3 regions of the Streptomyces sp. NPDC060000 genome follow, and region 3 is predicted to be linked to each of the others. Evidence: riboswitches for the same ligand, from Rfam matches in the RefSeq annotation. Region 3 holds a riboswitch; each other region holds the start of a gene.
The links. A riboswitch is a leader RNA that binds a small molecule or an ion and turns the genes downstream of it on or off. The one in region 3 is predicted to bind thiamine pyrophosphate.
Positions count from the first base shown of each region.

Region 1: it holds a riboswitch for thiamine pyrophosphate, as region 3 does, so the genes downstream of both, ACFWBB_RS25050 (thiamine ABC transporter substrate binding subunit) here and thiC (phosphomethylpyrimidine synthase ThiC) in region 3, are expected to answer to the same signal.
Region 2: it holds a riboswitch for thiamine pyrophosphate, as region 3 does, so the genes downstream of both, thiO (glycine oxidase ThiO) here and thiC (phosphomethylpyrimidine synthase ThiC) in region 3, are expected to answer to the same signal.

Region 1 is NZ_JBHWUU010000050.1:24,282-30,986, reverse strand. Features, by position in the region: gene ACFWBB_RS25055 (ABC transporter permease) at 1-1,399, opposite strand, end outside; gene ACFWBB_RS25050 (thiamine ABC transporter substrate binding subunit) at 1,375-2,457, opposite strand; TPP riboswitch at 2,536-2,644, opposite strand; gene rlmN (23S rRNA (adenine(2503)-C(2))-methyltransferase RlmN) at 2,667-3,773, opposite strand; gene ACFWBB_RS25040 (hypothetical protein) at 3,945-4,166, shown strand; gene ACFWBB_RS25035 (phosphatidate cytidylyltransferase) at 4,459-5,655, opposite strand; gene frr (ribosome recycling factor) at 5,655-6,212, opposite strand; gene pyrH (UMP kinase) at 6,384-6,705, opposite strand, start outside.
Region 2 is NZ_JBHWUU010000041.1:10,092-16,796, reverse strand. Features, by position in the region: gene pknB (Stk1 family PASTA domain-containing Ser/Thr kinase) at 1-427, opposite strand, end outside; gene ACFWBB_RS21870 (thiazole synthase) at 565-1,359, opposite strand; gene thiS (sulfur carrier protein ThiS) at 1,368-1,580, opposite strand; gene thiO (glycine oxidase ThiO) at 1,589-2,755, opposite strand; TPP riboswitch at 2,753-2,864, opposite strand; gene ACFWBB_RS21855 (hypothetical protein) at 2,917-3,285, shown strand; gene ACFWBB_RS21850 (NAD(P)/FAD-dependent oxidoreductase) at 3,318-4,565, shown strand; gene ACFWBB_RS21845 (Rv2175c family DNA-binding protein) at 4,625-4,990, shown strand; gene thiE (thiamine phosphate synthase) at 5,063-5,710, shown strand; gene metF (methylenetetrahydrofolate reductase [NAD(P)H]) at 5,813-6,705, shown strand, end outside.
Region 3 is NZ_JBHWUU010000003.1:95,662-102,366, forward strand. Features, by position in the region: gene ACFWBB_RS03265 (VWA domain-containing protein) at 1-1,368, opposite strand, end outside; gene thiC (phosphomethylpyrimidine synthase ThiC) at 1,554-3,380, opposite strand; TPP riboswitch at 3,373-3,562, opposite strand; gene ACFWBB_RS03275 (YibE/F family protein) at 4,346-5,722, shown strand; gene ACFWBB_RS03280 (SsgA family sporulation/cell division regulator) at 5,883-6,329, opposite strand; gene ACFWBB_RS03285 (IclR family transcriptional regulator) at 6,430-6,705, opposite strand, start outside.

The sequences.
Region 1 (6,705 bases), on a different contig from region 3:
ACACCCGCCAGGGCGACGCCCCGAGCACGGCCGCCGCCTCACGCAGCCGCTGGTCCACCGCCCGCAGCACCGGCAGCATGATCCGTACGACGAAGGGAACGCCGACCAGCGCCTGCGCGAGCGGCACCAGGATCCAGGTACCGCGCAGGTCCAGCGGAGGCTCGTCGAGCGCGATGAGAAACCCGAAGCCGACGGTCACGGCGGAGACGCCCAGCGGCAGCATCAGCAGTGCGTCGAAGCCACGGACCAGCCGTCCGGCGTCCCGTCGGGTGAGCGCGGCCGCGGCGAGCCCACCGACGAGCACGGCGATCGCGGTCGCGACGACGGCGTACTCCAGCGAGTTGCCGATCGCCTCGATCGGCGGGACCAGGAAGACATTGCCGTCGTCGCTGGTCAACGCCCGGTAGTAGGCGAAGCCGGGTGCGTCGAGCGAGCGCTGCGCCAGCACCCCGAGCGGCAGCACCAGCAGGACGGCGATCGTGCCGAGCACTCCGGCCAGCAGCGCCCACTGCCCGGCCCCGCGCGGTCGCCGCGCCGTCACCGACGCGTCGACCAGCCGCAACGCGGTCTCCCGCCGCCGTACGGCCTGGGCGTGCACGGCGAGGATCACGCCGACGGCCACGAACTGGACGATCGTGAGGACGGCGGCCGTGGACAGGTCGAAGATCTCGGAGGTCTGCCGGTAGATCTCCACCTCGAGGGTGGAGAAGGTGGGGCCACCGAGGATCTGCACCACTCCGAAGGAGGTGAAGGTGAACAGGAAGACCATCAGCGCGGCGGCGGCGACGGCGGGCCCCAGGGCGGGCAGGGTGACCGTGCGCCACGCCGTCAGCCGGGACGCGCCGAGCATCCGCGCCGCCTCCTCCTGGCGGGGGTCGAGCTGCGACCACAGCCCGCCCACCGTCCGCACGACGACCGCGTAGTTGAAGAAGACGTGCGCCAGCAGGATCGCCCACACCGTGGTGTCCAGCCGTACGCCCCACAGGTCGTCGAGCAGTCCACCGCGCCCGACGAGCGCCAGGAACGCCGTGCCGACGACGACCGTCGGCAGCACGAACGGCACGGTGACGACGGCGCGCAGCACCTGCTTGCCCGGGAACTCCAGGCGCGCGAAGACATACGCGGCGGGCAGCGCGACCAGGAGCGTCAGCGCGGTGGAGGCCAGTGCCTGCCAGGTGGTGAACCACAGGACGTGCCGGATGCCGGACTGCGCGAGCACGTCCCACAGCCGTCCGAAGCGCGGGCCCCCGTCGGCGCCGAGTCCCCGGGCGACGATCGCGGCGACAGGGTAGGCGAAGAAGACCGCGAAGAACGCGACGGGCACGGCCATGAGACCGAGCCGTGCCACGTTCCCCGTGCGGGCTCCGCGCCCGGTCACTTCAGTACGAGCGAGGTCCATGACTTGACCCAGTCGTCGCGGTTGTCGGCGATCTTCCCGGGGTCCAGGGTCTCGGGGTCCTTGGCGGCGGGCCCGTACTCGGTGAACTCGGCGGGGACGGCCGCCCCCTTCACCACCGGGTACACGAACATGTTGAGCGGCATGTCCTCCTGGAACTCTTTGGTGATCAGGAAGTCGATCAGCGCCTTGCCGCCCTTGCTGTTGGAGGCGTTGCTCAGCAGACCCGCGAACTCGATCTGCCGGAAGCAGGTGCCGGACGCGACACCGGTCGGCGCGGTGGCCGGCTTCGGGTCGCCGTAGATCACCTCGGCGGGCGGCGAGGAGGCGTACGACACGACGAGCGGCCGGTCGGCCTTCGCCTTCTTCCCCCCGGCGGACCCGGAGAACTCCTCGTTGTAGGCCTGCTCCCAGCCGTCGACCACCTTCACCCCGTTGGCCTTGAGCTTCTTCCAGTACCCCTCCCAGCCTCCGTCGCCGTACTTCGCGGCGGTGCCGAGCAGGAAGCCGAGCCCGGGCGAGGAGGTGGAGGCGTTCTCGGTGACGAGCAGATCCTTGTAGGCGGGCTTCACCAGGTCGTCGAAGGAGGCGGGCGGGGCCAGCTTGTGCTCGCTGAAGTACGCCTTGTCGTAGTTGACGCAGATGTCGCCGTAGTCGACGGGAGTGACCCGGCGCTTGTCGGCGTCCAGCCGGTACTGCGCGTCGACCTGCCCCAGCCCCTTGGCTTCGTACGACTGGAACAGCCCGTTGTCGAGGGCGCGCGACAGGAGCGTGTTGTCGACGCCGAAGAAGACGTCGCCCTGCGGGTTGTCCTTGGTGAGGATCGCCTTGTTGACGGCCTGCCCGGCGTCGCCGTCCTTGAGGACCTTCACCTTGTACCCGGACTCCTTCTCGAAACCGGCGAGCACACCCTTGGACACGGCCCACGAGTCGTGGCTGACGAGGGTGACGGTCTTCGAGCTCCCCGAGCCCGCCGTCCCCTTCCCGTCCGTCGACCCGCACGCGGACAGCGCGACCAGGCCGAGCCCTACGGCCACGGCCACGAAGGTCTTGTTCTGCACTGGTTTTCCTCCTGGGTTGACCAGGAAGAGACGCGGCCCCGCCCGGGTCCGCGACGGACGCCGGGCAGGGCGCAACAGCTCGAGTGATGACCGAACTTCCTACCCAGAATGACCTGGGCGAGGTTCAGAGGGTCTGCGGGCCTGGATGCCGCACTCTCAGCGCTGTGGCGCTCCCCTGTCGGAATATGAAGATGTGTACGGTCCTCAGACTACCGCTCGGTCGCCGCGAGCTGACCGCACGCCCCGTCGATCTCCTGACCACGGGTGTCCCGGACCGTGACGGGCACCCCGTGCGCGGCGATCGCCTCGACGAACGCCTTCTCGTCCTCGGGCCGGGAGGCCGTCCACTTCGACCCCGGCGTCGGGTTGAGCGGGATGAGGTTGACGTGCACCGGCTTGCCCCGCAGCAGCCGCCCGAGCCGGTCACCACGCCAGGCCTGGTCGTTGATGTCGCGGATCAGCGCGTACTCGATGGACAGCCGACGCCCGGACCGCTCGGTGTACTCGAACCCGGCCTCCAGCACCTCGCGCACCTTCCACCGCGTGTTCACGGGGACCAGGGTGTCGCGCAGTTCGTCGTCCGGCGCGTGCAGGGAGATCGCCAGCCGGCACTTGAAGCCCTCGTCGGAGAACCGGTGGATGGCGGGCACCAGGCCGACCGTCGACACGGTGATCCCGCGCTGCGAGAGCCCGAGCCCGTCGGGAGCCGGGTCGGTGAGCGCCCGGATGGCACCGACGACCCGCTTGTAGTTGGCGAGCGGCTCGCCCATACCCATGAAGACGATGTTGCTGAGCCTGGCAGGCCCCCCCGGCACCTCTCCGTCCCGCAGGGCCCGCATCCCGTCGACGATCTGGTGCACGATCTCGGCGGTGGACAGGTTCCGGTCCAGCCCCGCCTGCCCGGTGGCGCAGAACGGGCAGTTCATCCCGCACCCCGCCTGCGAGCTGATGCACATGGTCACCCGGTCCGGGTACCGCATCAGTACCGACTCCACGAGCGTGCCGTCGAACAGCCGCCACAGGGTCTTGCGGGTGGTCCCCTCGTCGGTCGACAGATGCCGGACCACCGACATCAGGTCCGGCAGCAGCGCCTCACGCAGCTTGTCGCGGGCACCGGCGGGGATGTCGGTCCACTCCGCCGGGTCGTGCGCGTAACGCGCGAAGTAGTGCTGCGAGAGCTGCTTGGCACGGAACGGCTTCTCACCGATCTCCGCCACGACCTCCTTCCGCTCGGCGGGCGAGAGGTCGGCAAGATGCCGCGGCGGCTTCTTGGCTCCGCGGGGGGCAACGAAAGTAAGTTCTCCGGGCTTCGGCATAACCCTTCCAGTGTCGCAGATCAACTCCACCGGCCCAGGCCCAGAACGGGGTGGGGGCGGTCACCCCTGGGCGCTCTCTGTCATGGTTGGACGGCCTCGCACAACCCAGGGACGGCCCAGGGGGCGTACCACCGGGAGCGGGATGATCTCTCCGGAGGGGTGCGAGTGGACATGCTTGAACTGATGGAGTGGCTGGCCGCGCGCGGAGTCACAACCTTCTTCAAGGTCGACGGTGACCGCATGGTTGAGCGGCGGACGGCATGGATGGTCATCGTCAGCGGTGGGCCGCTCGGCGAGGACTCGTTCTTCCGAGCCGACCTGGCCACGCCAGACGCATGCCTTGACTCGTTGCTCGCTCATCTGGAGGGCAAGGGCCTGTCGCCATTCGCATGATCAACATGTGCTGAAGCTCAGACGCAACTGCCGTGGGGTGCCCGCACGTACCTGGTGAGCTCGACCGCCCGCTCGCTCAGTTTCTCGTTCCCCTCACGGCCCTGGTGACGAGCTCGCTCGCCCAGCCCTCGGCGGAGGCCGTGGGCAGGACGAGCCGGCGTCGACGGTAGCGGTGCCCGGCGCGCGTCGTTGATCGCTGCGAGCAGCGAGGCAGGAGTACATGAGATACGGGCCCCCTCCCCGCACAGAAGCAAAGGGAGGCGGCCCGCATGAACCCGTTGTGCCGCGTGGGTCAGCCGGAACCCACGAACAGGACGAGCAGCAGCCAGACCACGGGAGCCGTGGGCAGGAGCGAGTCGAGCCGGTCCATGATGCCCCCGTGGCCCGGGAGCAGCGTGCCCATGTCCTTGATGCCCAGGTCCCGCTTGATCATGGACTCGCCGAGGTCGCCGAGCGTGGCGCTGGCCGCGACGGCGAAGCCGAGCAGCAGCCCCTGCCACCAGGTGCCGTCGTCGATCAGGAACTGCATGCACAGCGCGCCGGCGACCATCGCGAACGACACCGCCCCGAGCAGGCCCTCGCGGGTCTTGCCCGGGCTGATGCGCGGGGCGAGCTTGGTTCTGCCGAAGCGCCAGCCGACGGCGTACGCGCCCGTGTCGCTGACGACCGTCAGGACCAGGAACGTCATGACACGGAACGCTCCGTCGTCGGCGGTGAGCATCAGGGCGACGAACGTGGCGAGGAACGGCACGTAGAAGGCCGCGAAGACGCCGGCCGTGACGTCCTTGAGGTAGCCCTCGGGCGGTTCGGTCATCCGCCAGACCAGCACCGCGAGCGCGGTGAGAGCCATCGCGACCCAAGCGCCCTCGGGTCCCCGGACGTATCCGGCGACGATCATCGCGGCACCGCCGACCGCTAGCGGCACGAGCGGCGCCCTGATGCCCTTGCGCTCCTGCAGCCTGCTGGTCAGCTCCCACAGGCCCACGACGACGGCGACCGCTATCACGCCGATGAACACGGCCTTGACGACGAACAGCGACGCGACGATGACCGCACCGAGCCCGACCCCGACCCCTATGGCCGCGCCCAGGTCGCGGCCCGCACTCTTCTTCTGCGGGGCGGGCGCCGGCTGAGGGGCGTCGGGCATGGGCTCCGGATTCTGCGGCACCGCCGCAGGGGGCTGTGCCGACGGTGTGTCGTGGCGTCGGGCGGCGTCGATGTACGGCTGGTTGCCGTAGGGCGCGTCGCCGTAGGGCTCGGCTGGGAACGGGGGGCCGCCCAGCCGAGCGGCCCCCCGGTCGTCATCCTGGTTTCCGCCGTGTGCGGGTACGTCGGGGACGATGGGCATGGGGCGAGTCTGCTGCGCCTCAGGCGCATCGTACGCGGGACCCGCCGGGGCGGCCCCTTGGACGGGCGCCTGGTCGGCGGGCCCCCAGTACCCGGCCCGCGACCCGGCGTGTGGCGGTGAGCCCCAGGAAGAGTCGTTCATCAGACCTCGAGCAGCTCCGATTCCTTGTGCTTCAGGAGCTCGTCCACCTGGGCGACGTACTTCGCGGTGGTGTCGTCGAGCTCCTTCTCGGCACGGCGGCCCTCGTCCTCGCCGACCTCGCCGTCCTTGATCAGCTTGTCGATCGCGTCCTTGGCCTTGCGGCGGACCGCGCGGATGGACACCTTGGCGTCCTCGCCCTTGCCCTTGGCGACCTTGATGTAGTCGCGGCGGCGCTCCTCGGTCAGCTCGGGGAACACCACTCGGATGATGTTGCCGTCGTTGCTCGGGTTGACGCCCAGGTCGGAGTCGCGGATCGCCTGCTCGATGTTGCGCAGCGCGGTCTTGTCGAACGGCGTCACGACCGCCATGCGCGGCTCCGGCACGGAGAACGAAGCCAGCTGGTTGATCGGCGTCAGTGCGCCGTAGTAGTCGGCAACGATCTTGTTGAACATCGCCGGGTGCGCACGGCCGGTGCGGATCGCGGCGAAGTCCTCCTTGGCGACCACGACGGCCTTCTCCATCTTCTCCTCGGCCTCGAGGAGGGTCTCTTCGATCACCACTTGCTCCTGCGTGTCTTGAGTAGGCCCGGCTGCGGTTCCTTGCGGAGGCCGGCCGGCTGCGTCGCGTCTTCTTCCTGCACGGTTCCCGACCGGCAGGACATTGTCCATCCCCCGACCAGGGTCCGTCCCCCGGTCAGGTGTTGTCGTGCGAGACCGGGGTTCTTCCGGTCAGGCCCGGCTGCCTTGCTCACCCACAAGCGTGCCGATCTTCTCACCCCTGACGGCGCGAGCGATATTGCCCTCCGTCAGGAGCTCGAAGACGAGGATCGGGAGCTTGTTGTCACGGCACAGCGTGATCGCGGTCATGTCCGCGACCTTCAGGTCGCGGGTGATGACCTCGCCGTAGCCGAGGGCGTCGAACTTGACGGCCGCCGGGTTGGTCTTCGGGTCGGAGTCGTAGACGCCGTCCACGCCGTTCTTGCCCATCAGCAGCGCCTCGGCGTCGATCTCCAGGGCGCGCTGGGCGGCGGTGGTGTCGGTGGAGAAGTAC
Region 2 (6,705 bases), on a different contig from region 3:
TCATGTCCCGGTGCACGAACCCGGCCCGGTGCGCGGCGCCGAGCGCGGCCAGCACGGGCTCCAGGATGTCGAGCGCGGCGCGCGGCTGAAGCGCCCCGCGCTCGCGGAGCACATCGCGCAGCGTGCATCCGGCGATGTACTCCATGGCCAGATAGACGTACGACCCGTCGGCGCCCTGGTCGAACACCTGGACGACATTCGGGTGGGCGAGCCGGGCGACCGACTTCGCCTCCCGGATGAACCGCTCGACGAACGCCCCGTCGGCGGCGAGCGCCGGGTGCATCACCTTGAGCGCGAGCACGCGGTCCAGGCGGGTGTCCACGGCCCGGTAGACCGTGGCCATCCCGCCGACCGCGATCCGCGCCTCTACGCGATACCGGCCGTCGAGCAGCTGCCCGACCAGAGGGTCCTGAAGGGTCGTGTCCACGCAGGTGAGTGTACGAGCCGCCGCTGACACCTCCGCCGGTTCCACCGCGATCGCAGCGCTACTGGAGCCGACCTGTGACGCAACCCACCGGCCGGGCGACGCCCGTCTCCGAAGACCGGACGGTAGCCGCACGGGGGTCAGAAAGCGGGGCGCTCGGGGTCCAGCACCGCCCGGCCCTCCACGGGAGAGGACGCCTCGGCGAAGTACCGGGGCGGGATCCGGCCGGCCAGCCGGGCCAGTCTTCCCGCCTCGACGCCGGCCCGCATGGCCGACGCCATCCGCTCGGGATCGCGCGCCCGCGTGACCGCCGACGCCAGCATCACTCCCGCGCACCCCAGCTCCATGGCCAGCGCCACATCCGACGCCGTACCGGCCCCCGCGTCCAGGATCACCGGCACACGCGCGTGCTCGACGATCAGCCGGAAGTTGTGCGGGTTGCGGATCCCCAGGCCGGAGCCGATCGGAGAGCCCAGCGGCATCACCGCCGCGCACCCCACGTCCTCCAGTTTCCTGGCCAGCACCGGATCGTCGTTGGTGTACGGGAGCACCGTGAATCCGTCGTCCACCAGCGTCTCCGCCGCGTCCAGCAGCTCGATCGGGTCCGGCAGCAGCGTGCGCTCGTCGGCGACGACCTCCAGCTTGACCAGAGCGGTGCCCAGCGCCTCCCGGGCCAGCCGCGCCGTCAGCACGGCCTCCCCGGCGGTGAAACACCCCGCCGTGTTCGGCAGTACCCGGATACCGAGCCGCTCCAGCACCGACAGCACGGAACCGTGCACCGAGGGGTCCACCCGCCGCATGGCGACCGTCGTCAGTTCGGTGCCGGACGCCACCAGGGCCCGCTCCAGCACGTCCAGGCTGGGCGCACCCCCCGTACCCATGATCAGACGGGACGAGAAGGACATGCCCGCGAGGAGGAAGGTGTCGTCGGCCATGACTTGGCTCAGCCTCCCTGGACCGCGGTGAGGACTTCCACCCGGTCACCGTCGCGCAGAGCCGTCGACGGCCACTGCGCGCGCGGGACGACGGTTTCGTTGAGCGCGGCGGCCACCCCGGAGGGCGCCGCCGTCAGGGACCGTACGACGCTGTCGAGAGCCGTACCGGGAGGGAACTCCCGCCGCTCCCCGTTCACCGAGACGTGCAAGCGGGCGTTCATGCGGACGTTCATGCGGACTGCTCCGAGAGTACGGCGGCGCCGAAGCGCCGGGGCGTGAAGGGACGGGCCTCGTCCGGGAGTTCCCCGGTGGCCAGGACATGCGCCATCGCGTCACCCGTCACCGGCGTCAGCAGCACGCCGTTGCGGTAGTGACCGGTGGCCAGCAGCAACCCCGGCAGCGCCGTCGGCCCGAGCAGCGGCGCGTTGTCCGGGGACCCGGGCCGCAGCCCCGCGCGCGTCTCCGTGAGGGGCAGCTCGGTGATGCCCGGGATCAGCTCATGGGCGTCGCGCAGCAGCTCGTACACGCCCCCCGCCGTCACCGTGGTGTCCCAGCCCAGCTCCTCGCTGGTCGCGCCCACCACCAGCTCGCCGTTCTCCCTGGGGACCAGGTAGACCTGGCTGCCGCGCACCACGGCCCGCACGGTCCGGCTCAGGAAGGGCGCGTAGCGCGGTGGCACGGTCAGCCGCAGCACCTGGCCCTTCACCGGCCGTACGGGAGGCAGCACGTCCCGCGGCACCCCCGCGAGCCGCCCGCTCAGGCTGCCACCGGCGAGCACCACCTGCCCCGCCTCCAGCGCCGTACCGTCCCGTGTGACGACCCCCGCGGCCCGCTCGCCCACCACGGACAGGCGTTCGGCCCACACACGGTGGAAGACCACCCCGGCCCGCTCGCACGCGGCCACCAGCGCCCCGGTCAGCCGCCGCGGGTCGATCTGGTGGTCGCCGTCCACCCGCAGACCGCCGCGCACCCCTGGCGCGAGCAGCGGCTCGAGGCGCCGGCACTCCCGACCGGACAGCCACTCCGACTCCAGTCCCGACTGCTGCTGCAGGGCGTGCAGTTCGCGCAGATGGGCGCGGTCGTCGGAGTCCAGCGCGACCGCGAGCGTGCCGCAGCGCCGGTAGCCGAGGCCGTGTCCGGTCAGCTCCGTCAGCTCGGCCGCGAAGTCCGGATAGCGGCGGGCGGAGGCCAGATTGAGGCCGAGCAGACCCTGCTCGCCGTGGTGCAGTTCCGTGACGGCGGCCAGCATCCCGGCCGCCACCTGGGCTGCCCCGCCGCCCGGCGCCGGGTCGGCCACCGCCGTGGCGAAGCCGCGCTGCGCGGCCCGCCAGGCCGTGACCAGGCCGATGATCCCGCCCCCGATGACGAGGACGTCTGACGTACGCGGAGACGACATGGGCGTCCAGCCCCTCCCTTCGCCGGCATGACCCGGATCAGGTTCGTACGGTCGGAGGCCGCCAGCCTCCCTCTCAGCCCGGTGCGTCCGGACTCCCGCGAGTGCTCTACGTTGGCCACCCTAGCCGGACGCCGCGCACCTCGGTAAGGGAGCCTTTGCCCATGCCCATACCCATGCCCAGGCCCGTCTCGCTCGACGGCCTCGTCCTCGCCCCCGTCGCCGACCAGGCGCCGGGCCAGGTCGGCACCCGCACCCGCTTCACGTACCACGAGCGCGGCGGCGAGATCTGGGCGGAGTACACGGGCGGTGACGTCGTACGCGGGCATCTTGTGGGTACCCGGGAGGGGGACCGCCTCGACTTCCGGTACGTACAGCTCAAGCACGACGGGACGACGTCCTCGGGGCACTGTGTGTCGACGGTCGTGGAGCTCGCGGACGGACGGGTACGGCTCGAGGAGGCCTGGGCGTGGGAGTCGCAGGAGGGCAGCGGCACCAGCGTTGTGGAGCAGGTCACGGCGCACGACGGCTGACTGACGATTCGTCAGCCGCCTAAGGTGATCAGGTGAGTGAGCAGAGGCAGGAAGAAGGCGGCCCGTCCGGGCGGCGCGTGGTGGTCGTCGGCGCGGGCATGGCCGGGGTCCAGACCGCCGTCGCCCTGCGCGAACAGGGCTTCGACGGCACGGTGACGCTGATCGGCGCGGAGCCCCACCAGCCCTACGACCGGCCCCCGTTGTCCAAGGCCGTGCTGCTCGGCAACGCCGAGGGCTCCGCCTTCGACGTCGACTTCGAGGGCCTCGGCATCGACCTCGTGCTCGGCCGCGAGGTCGACGGCCTTCGCCCGGCCGACCACGAGCTGGACACCGGGGCCGGGCCCGTCCCGTACGACGTCCTCGTCCTCGCCACCGGAGCCGAACCGGTCCGGCTGCCCGGCGCCGAGGGGGTGCCCGGCGTGCACCTGCTGCGCACCCTGGACGACGCCGAACGGCTACGGCCGGTCCTCGCCCAGCAGCACGACGTCGTGGTCGTCGGCGCCGGCTGGATCGGCGCCGAGTTCGCCACGGCCGCGCGGGAGGCCGGCTGCGCGGTCACCGTCGTCGAGGCCGCCGACCGGCCGCTGGCCGGGGCGCTGCCCGCCGAGGTCGCCGCCCCGATGGCCGCCTGGTACGCCGACAACGGCACCGTGCTGCGCACCCACGCACGCGTGGAGCGCGTCGAACCCGGCGCGGTCGTCCTCGACGACGGCTCGCGGCTGCCCGCCGGCGCCGTCGTGGTCGGCATCGGCGCCCGCCCCGCCACCGCCTGGCTGGCCGGCTCCGGCATCGCGCTGGGCGCCCACCGGGAAGTCGTGGCCGATGCCCACCTGCGCACCTCCCTGCCCGACGTGTACGCGGTCGGCGACTGCGCCTCCTTCCCCTCGGGGAGGTACGGCGAGCGGCTCCTCGTCCACCACTGGGACAACGCCCTCCAGGGACCGCGCACGGTCGCGGCGAACATCATCGGCACGGCCACCGACGAGCCCCCGGCCGTCTACGACCCCGTCCCGTACTTCTGGTCCGAGCAGTTCGGCCGCTTCGTCCAGTACGCCGGGCATCACGCCGACGCCGACCGCGTCCTGTGGCGCGGCGACCCGTCCGGTCCGGCCTGGACGGTCTGCTGGCTGCGCGAGGACCGGGTGGTCGCCCTGCTGGCCGTGGGGCGGCCGCGCGACCTCGCCCAGGGCAGGCGGCTGATCGAGGCGGGCACGCCCATGAACCCACGGCTCCTCGCGGACCCGGCGCGGCCGATGAAGGCGGCGACGGCCGAGGCCTGAACCCCTGGTCGGACCGTCCCGGCTTCCGACTGTCAGCGGCAGATGGCAGGCTTGTTCCCGTGACCGAGATTGACGCAAAGACCGATGCTCTAGTCCCCGCCTGGCTCACCGTGCCCGACATCGCGGAGATGCTCGATTCCGACGTGATCCGCGTCCGGCAGCTGATCAAGGACGGCCAGCTCATCGCCGTGCGCCGTGGCGAGAACCGCGCGCTGCACATCCCCGCCGCCTTCATCGACGGGGACAAGGTGGTGAAGGGCCTGGTTGGGACCCTGACCCTGCTGCGGGACGACGGCTTCAAGGACGAAGAGATGCTCGAGTGGCTCTTCACCCCCGACCCGAGCCTGCCAGGCACGCCCGCGCAGGCCCTGAGTGAGAATCGCGGCACGGAGGTGAAGCGCCGCGCCCAGGCGCTCGCCGTCTGACCCGCGTATTCGAACCGATCCGGTGTGCGGGGGCGCTCGCTCCCGTACGCCACCGCCCTGGGGGACTTCCGTATGCCCGACACCGCCCGCGCCCGGCTGGCCGGCGCCCTGCTGTACCTCTGCACGGACGCCCGCACCCGCCAGGGTGACCTCCCGGAGTTCCTGGACGCTGTCCTCGCGGGCGGTGTCGACATCGTCCAGTTGCGTGACAAGGGCATGGAGGCCGCCGAGGAGCTGGAGCACCTCGAGGTGTTCGCCGACGCCTGCGCCCGGCACGGCAAGCTGCTCGCGGTCAACGACCGCGCGGACGTCGCGCACGCGGCCGCCGCCGGCGTACTCCACCTCGGGCAGGGCGACCTGCCGGTCCCCGCGGCCCGCGCCATCCTCGGCGAGGACATCCTCATCGGCCGCTCCACGCACGCGGAGGCGGAAGCCGGGGCGGCCGCCGTCCAGGAGGGGGTCGACTACTTCTGCACCGGCCCGTGCTGGCCCACCCCGACCAAACCCGGCCGGAGCGCCCCCGGCCTGGACCTGGTCCGGCACACGGCCTCCCTCGCCACCGACCGCCCCTGGTTCGCCATCGGCGGTATCGACCTCGGCAACCTGGACGAGGTGCTGGCGGCCGGCGCCCGCCGGGTCGTCGTCGTCCGGGCGATCACGGACGCGGACGACCCGGGTGCCGCGGCCACGGAGTTCGCGAAGCGGCTGAGCGCCGCGTGACCAGGCCGTACCGCTGTCCAAGGGATGGACAACAAGTCGACAATCCGGGCAAATGTCCCGCATGCGGTTGGGGGACGGGCCACCCCTGACTAACCTGCCCGTATGGCCTCAGGAACCGCATCCACCAGGACGGACCGCGCGCGTACCGTGCGCGACATCCTGGCGACCGGCAAGACGACGTACTCGTTCGAGTTCTACGCGCCGAAGACCGCCAAGGGTGAGCGGAGCCTGTGGAACGCGCTGCGCAGGGTCGAGGCGGTCGCCCCCGACTTCGTCTCGGTGACGTACGGGGCCGGCGGCTCCACCCGGGCGACCACGGTCAGGGAGACCGAGCAGATCGTCGCCGACACCACCCTCACGCCCGTCGCGCACCTCACCGCCGTGAACCACTCCATCGCGGAGCTGCGCAACATCATCGGCCAGTACGCCGACGCCGGGATCCGCAACATGCTCGCCGTGCGCGGCGACCCGCCCGGCGACCCCATGGGCGCGTGGGTGCCGCACCCCCGGGGCCTCACGTACGCCGCCGAACTCGTCCAGCTCATCAAGGAGTCGGGCGACTTCTGCGTGGGCGTCGCCGCCTTCCCCGAGATGCACCCCCGCTCCGAGGACTGGGACACCGACGTCTCGCACTTCGTCGACAAGTGCCGGGCCGGCGCGGACTACGCCATCACGCAGATGTTCTTCGAGCCCGAGTCGTACCTGCGTCTGCGCGACCGGGTCGGGGCGGCCGGCTGTGTGACTCCGGTCATCCCCGAGGTCCTCCCGGTGACGAGTGTGAAGATGCTGGAGAGCCTGCCCAGGCTCAGCAACGCCCACTTCCCGGCCGCCCTGAAAGAGCGGATCCTCACAGCCAAAGACGATCCGGCCGCTGTACGCTCCATTGGCATCGACTTCGCCACGGAGTTCTGCGCTCGGCTACTGGCCGAGGGAGTGCCCGGACTGCACTTCATCACGCTCAACAACTCCACGGCGACGCTGGAAATCTACGAGAA
Region 3 (6,705 bases):
CACGTTGTCGACGCGGCGCCCAGGAAGCGTGTCGAACCGTTCCAGGACTCCGTAGTCGGACCGGCCGAGCCCCACGAACTGCCAGAAGATCGGCTCCTCGACCGCCGCCCGCAGCTCCCGCTCGATCGCCGCGTCGCGGTGGACCCCTCCGTCGGAGAAGAACAGCACCAGCGTGGGAGCGGCCGTCGGATTCTCCCTCACATATGTTCTGACCTGGGCAATCGCCTTCTGCTCCTCGTTCTGGATGCCGACCGTGCGCATGTCGACCTGCCCGGGTTCCATCCCCTTGCGGGGCTTCCTGCTGCGCCGGAACAGACTGATCTCGCCCACCCGCACATGCAGCCGCAGCCAATCGGGGAGCTCGCCCAGCCGCAGGTCGGGGAGGCGCGCGGCCTCGCTGGCGAACGTCCAGGCCTGCATCTCTCCGTCGTCGTCGAGTTGGGCCGCCACCGCCGCCATACGCTCCACGACGTCCGCCACCACTCCGCGCGAGTACAGGAACGACATGGACCCGGAGGCGTCGAGGACGAGCACCACGCGCGCGCTGATCCCCACCGCTCCGCGCTTGCTCAGGCTGACGGCCACCTGCTCCTTGCGCAGAGACAGCCGCTTGCGCATGTCGACAGGCAGCTGCTCCTCCCCCTTGGACGGACGGGGACCGGACGGTCGGCTGATCGCAGGTGGGGTGACGGGCGGTGGAGTGATCGGGGGTGGGGCGATGGTGGGCCGGGTGGGTGGCGGTGGCGCCGATGGGGCGCGCGTGGATGTGTACGGTGGGGTGCCCGGCGGCGGGGTGAGAGGCGGTTGGTTCCGTGGCACGGTCGCCTCCTCCGGCCCTTCGTCGACCGTGATCCCGAAATCCGTGGCGACCCCGGCCAGCCCTGAGGCGTATCCCTGCCCGACGGCCCGGAACTTCCAGCGCCCCTCGCGCAGGTACAGCTCACCGGCGATGAACGCCGTCTCCGTATCGGCCCGCATCTCGAAGCGCGCCACTTCGGAGCGTCCGCCCGTGCCGAGCAGTCTCAGCGTCAGACCCCTCACCTGACCGAAGGTGCCGCCGTCGGCCGACGCGCACACCACCACACGCGTGATCGCGCCTTCCAGCGAGCGGAGGTCCACCTGGACCGTGTCGGTCGCGACGCCGGCATCGCTCCGCTTGCCGAGGTGTCGCACGGCGCCGGACGCGTGCAGCGGCTGGTTGTAGAAGACGAAGTCCCCGTCGTCACGAACCCGTCCGTCCTGGGCCAGCAGCAGCGCCGAGGCATCGATGTCCGGTCCGTCGACCTCCTCGGCCCAGCTGAGTTCGACCAGTACGCCCGGCACGTCGACCGGCAGATTGGCACCCTTGCTCATGGATCGCGCTGTCATGGAGGCAAGTCTGCCGAGCCGACGCCCGAGGGCAACCGAACGAGCACGACACTCCGCCTGATCGCGATACCGCTGTGTCTTACCCTCGCTGACGGGCCGCCCAGGGCGCTGTCCCCAGGTGTCGAACCTGGTGGGACAGCACCGATGGGAACAGCACCGATGGGAACAGCGCCGATCCGGACTCGTCAGTCGGCCAGCGGCAGGTACACCCGGTTTCCGCTCGCCGCGAACTCCTTCGACTTCTCCAACATGCCCTCGGCGATCTCCTCCGCCGAGGCCCCGGCGGCCGCCCCGCTGCCGAACCGCTCGTTGATGCTCTGGCTGATCTTCATCGAGCAGAACTTCGGCCCGCACATCGAGCAGAAGTGTGCCGTCTTCGCCGGCTCCGCCGGGAGGGTCTCGTCGTGGAACTCCCGTGCCGTGTCCGGATCGAGAGCGAGGTTGAACTGGTCCTCCCAGCGGAACTCGAAACGGGCGTCGGACAGCGCGTCGTCCCAATCCTGCGCACCGGGATGCCCCTTGGCGAGGTCGGCTGCGTGGGCGGCGATCTTGTAGGTGATGACGCCGGTCTTGACGTCATCCCGGTTGGGCAGGCCCAGATGCTCCTTGGGCGTGACGTAGCAGAGCATGGCCGTGCCCCACCAGGCGATCATCGCGGCACCGATACCGGAGGTGATGTGGTCGTACGCCGGCGCGACGTCCGTCGTCAGCGGGCCGAGCGTATAGAACGGAGCTTCATCACAGATCTCCTGCTGAAGGTCGATGTTCTCCTTGATCTTGTGCATCGGGACATGTCCCGGGCCTTCGATCATCGTCTGAACATGGAAACGCTTCGCGATCCGGTTGAGTTCCCCGAGTGTCCTCAACTCCGCGAACTGCGCTGCGTCGTTGGCGTCCGAGATGGACCCCGGCCGCAAGCCGTCGCCCAGCGAGTACGTCACGTCGTAGGCGGCGAGGATCTCGCAGAGCTCCTCGAAGTTCTCGTAGAGGAACGACTCCTTGTGGTGCGCGAGGCACCAGGCCGCCATGATCGAACCACCGCGCGACACGATGCCGGTCTTACGGTTCGCGGTGAGCGGGACGTACGCGAGGCGGACACCGGCGTGCACCGTCATGTAGTCCACGCCCTGCTCGGCCTGCTCGATGACGGTGTCCTTGTAGATTTCCCAGGTCAGTTCCTCGGCGCGGCCGTCGACCTTCTCCAGCGCCTGGTAAAGCGGTACCGTGCCGATGGGAACGGGGGAGTTGCGCAGCACCCATTCACGGGTGGTGTGGATGTTGCGGCCGGTCGACAGGTCCATGACCGTGTCGGCGCCCCATCGGGTGGCCCAGGTCATCTTCTCGACCTCCTCCTCGATGGAGGACGTCACCGCCGAGTTGCCGATGTTGGCGTTGACCTTCACCAGGAACCGCTTGCCGATGATCATCGGCTCGATCTCCGGGTGGTTGACGTTGGCCGGCAACACGGCGCGGCCTGCCGCGATCTCCTCGCGAACCACCTCAGGAGAAACATTCTCCCGGAGGGCCACGAATTCCATCTCGGGTGTGATCTCCCCCCGGCGCGCATACGCGAGTTGGGTCACCGCCCCGCCGTCCCGACTGCGGCGCGGCAGACGCGGCCGACCCGGAAAGACCGCGTCGAGGTTGCGCAGACCACCGCGCGGTGAGGTGTGCTTGACGCCGTCGTCCTCGGGACGGACGGGACGGCCCGCGTACTCCTCCGTGTCTCCGCGGGCGATGATCCAGTTCTCACGCAGCGGCGACAGGCCCCTGCGGACGTCGGTGCTGGCGAGTGGATCGGTATACGGGCCGGAGGTGTCGTACAGGGTGACCGACTGCCCGTTGGTGAGATGCACCTGACGGACCGGCACCCGCACGTCGGGACGAGCGCCCTCGACGTACCCCTTGTGCCAGCCGACGGACTTCCTGGCCCCCGATTCGTTCACGTCGACCGCGCTTTCGCTGGTCGCGTTCTGCGTGAAGGCAGGCGTGCGTGCGTCCTTGTTGGTCATGAGACCTACTCCCTACGCCGGCATTACCCGGTAACAGGTTCGGCGGTCGACGCAGCGGCTACCGTCTGCCGATGTTTCATGTGAAACATCACTCCATAGGAGAGACGTTCCACGTGAAACATCGCGAAGACGAAGGTCAGCGCCCTCTCAGCCCGGTGCTCCGAGCTCCCGCGTGTGCAAAGGTTGCCTCCACGCTAGCGCCAATTCTGGCGCGGTGAACAGAGGGCTCGTGTCGTTCTTGCGATGATCGGTCGGTGACCACCACACACCAGCCCCCGTACCCACCTCCCGAGCCGCCCCGTCGCCTTGGCGCCAACAACGGCAGTGGCGACGGCAATGGCAATGGCGACGGACCCGGCAACGGCCCCGGAGGCGACCGCGACTTCGGCAACGGTCACGACCACCAGCGGGGCCCCGGCCACGGACCTGGATACGCCGGTGGTCTCGGCGGCCTGAGGCGCGCCGGAACTCCCAGCGGGCAGCGTGCCCGCTCCGGTGACGGGGCGGGGCCGATGTCGGCGTCAGGGCCGGGGACCGGGCCAGCGCCAGCGCCAGCGCCAGGGAACAGCGGAGGTTACGGACGCGGGCAAGGGCCTGCGAACGATCCGGGATACGGGACCGGGCAAGGATCCGGAAATGACCAGGGATACGGGACCGGGCAGGTGTACGGAACCGGGCCCGCGCGCGGGCGGGGCTACGGCGGCTCTGGCCCCCGTCATGGAGCTGAGCCTGGCCTTGCTCCTGGTGTCGGCGCCCGTCCTGGCCCCAACCCTGACCCCAATTCTGGCCCTGGCGACGGATATGGCTTTGACCGCAAAGTCGGTCATGGGCAGAACCTCGACGGTGGTCATGGTGGCGGCCCCGGTGAGAGGCGCGGGAAGGGGCACGCCGGCGGTCACGGCGAGGATCACGGCGACGGTCACAGCGGCGGCGGTCACGGCGGTCACGGCGATGGCCCGGGGGACATGCACGGCGCAGGTTCAGGTAGCGGGCACGGACCTTCACACGGTCACAGCCACAGTCACGGCCCGGCCGCCCCCGTCTCCCGGCACCTGCGCAAGGTCATCGCGGCCATCCTCATCCCGTTCGGTGCCGCGGTGCTGGTGGGCCTCGTGGTGCTGTGGCCCGGTGGAGCGCCGGCGCACGAGCGCACCGGAGTCGGGTTCGACCGGCAGACCCAGCAGGCCACGGTCACCAAGGTCGTGAGCGTGAACTGTGCGTCGGTGAACGCCTCGGGCGACGCTCCCACCGGCGACACCTCCACGGCCGAGGGGTCCTCCGCACAGCAGCAGGCGAGCGGCACCTGCAAGCGGGCCACGATCCGCGTGGACACCGGCAGCGACAAGGGCCGTACGTTCACCGAGATCGTCCAGCCGGACCAGTCACGGCAGTTGGAGCAGGACGAGAAGGTCGTGGTCGCCTACGAGCCCTCCGCGCCGAAGGACCTCCAGTACTCGGTCACCGACGTGAACCGTCGGATCCCCATGACGGTCCTGGCCCTCATCTTCGCGGTCGCCGTCGTGGTCGTCGGGCGGCTTCGGGGCGTCATGGCGCTGGTCGCGCTGGCCATCAGCTTCATGGTGCTGAACTTCTTCGTCCTGCCCGCGATCCTCCAGGGGTCGAACCCTCTGGTCGTGGCAGTGGTGGGGTCGAGCGCCATCATGCTGATCGCCCTCTATCTCTGTCACGGCCTCTCGGCCCGCACCTCCGTCGCGGTGCTCGGCACCCTGATCTCGCTGCTGCTGATCGGCATCCTCGGCTCGCTGTTCATCGACTGGGCCGCGCTGACCGGCAACACGGACGACAACACCGGCCTGATCCATGGCCTGTACCCGTCGATCGACATGAGCGGTCTGCTGCTCGCCGGGATCATCATCGGCTCGCTCGGCGTCCTCGACGACGTGACGGTCACGCAGACCTCGGCGGTCTGGGAACTGCACGAGGCCAACCCCGCGATGGGTTGGCGCGGCCTGTACCGGGCCGGCATCCGCATCGGGCGCGACCACATCGCCTCCGTGGTCAACACACTCGTCCTCGCCTACGCCGGTGCCGCACTGCCGCTGCTACTGCTCTTCTCGATCGCGCAGAGCAGCGTGGGTGCCGTCGCCAACAGCGAGCTGGTCGCCGAGGAGATCGTGCGCACGCTGGTGGGCTCGATCGGCCTGGTCGCCTCCGTACCCGTCACCACGGTTCTGGCGGCCCTGGTGGTGTCCGCCGACCGGCCGAGCTCCGGTAAGGCACCCGCGACGGCCCCGGAAGTGATTCCCGCTGCTTCGGTGGGAACGACGGCCTCGGGCACCGCCCAGGCACGGGGCGGCCGTGGGAAGCGGCGCAAGCGCTGAGCTGGCGCAAGCGCGGAGGCGAGGGGGCGCCCGAGTGCCGAGAACACCGGCCGACTCGGGCGTGTCCCTCACTTCTCCCGGTAGGGAAGAAGCGTTCCTGCACAATGCCCACCGTGGCGAAGCGTTCCGCCACCGATCGCCTCCACTCACCGCAGTCACGTCAGCCGGCGCTCTGCTCCTCGGCCAGGATCCGGTCCAGCGCCTCGTCCAAGTACGCGTCGAAGTCGGCGAGAGCACCCTCCTGGCCCAGCGGAACCAGCTTGTCGGTGCGATCGAGGAAGGCCACCAGCGGAGCCGCCGAGGAGCGGAACAGCGCCTGGTCACCGCCGACCTGAAGCCGGATCAGGACCTCCCCCAGCACGTCGGGATCCACCGGCGAGACGCGGACGTCCCCTTCGCCGCACGGCCTGCCCACCCCGTCGATGAGCAGCTCGCGCCCGAAGGTCCAGGTCACCGGGGCATCACCGGGCAGATGGAAGGTGAGTCGCACGGCGTACGGATCGCACGACTCGTAACCCAGCTCCACCGGGATGCGGAACGAGAGCTCCTCGGACACGAGGAAGCTCATCATGACCTCTGCCTGTACTGCCTGTACGGACTCGCGCATCGCCTTACCTCGTCATTTGCCGCCGACTGGCCGGGAATGGACCGTCTGACACTGCACGCATCTTGCTGAACGTACACAACAGATCACAAGGAGTGAGTTTTCAGATACTGATAGAGATCGCCAACGATCCCAGGAGCCGTCCGACCTCGCTCTGCAGTTGCCGGGCCGCGGGCAGCAGCCGATGGGCGTGATGGGCGGGGAGGGAGATCGCCATCGTGGCCGCTGTGGTCCCCACGGTGATCGGGATGGCCGCGCACACCGTGCCCACCGCATACTCCTGGCGCTCGACCACCGGTTCCATACGCGGCATCCGCTCCAGGCGCCGCAGCAGAAGGTGGTTGTCACGCACGGTGTACGGAGTGATCGACTGCACCGG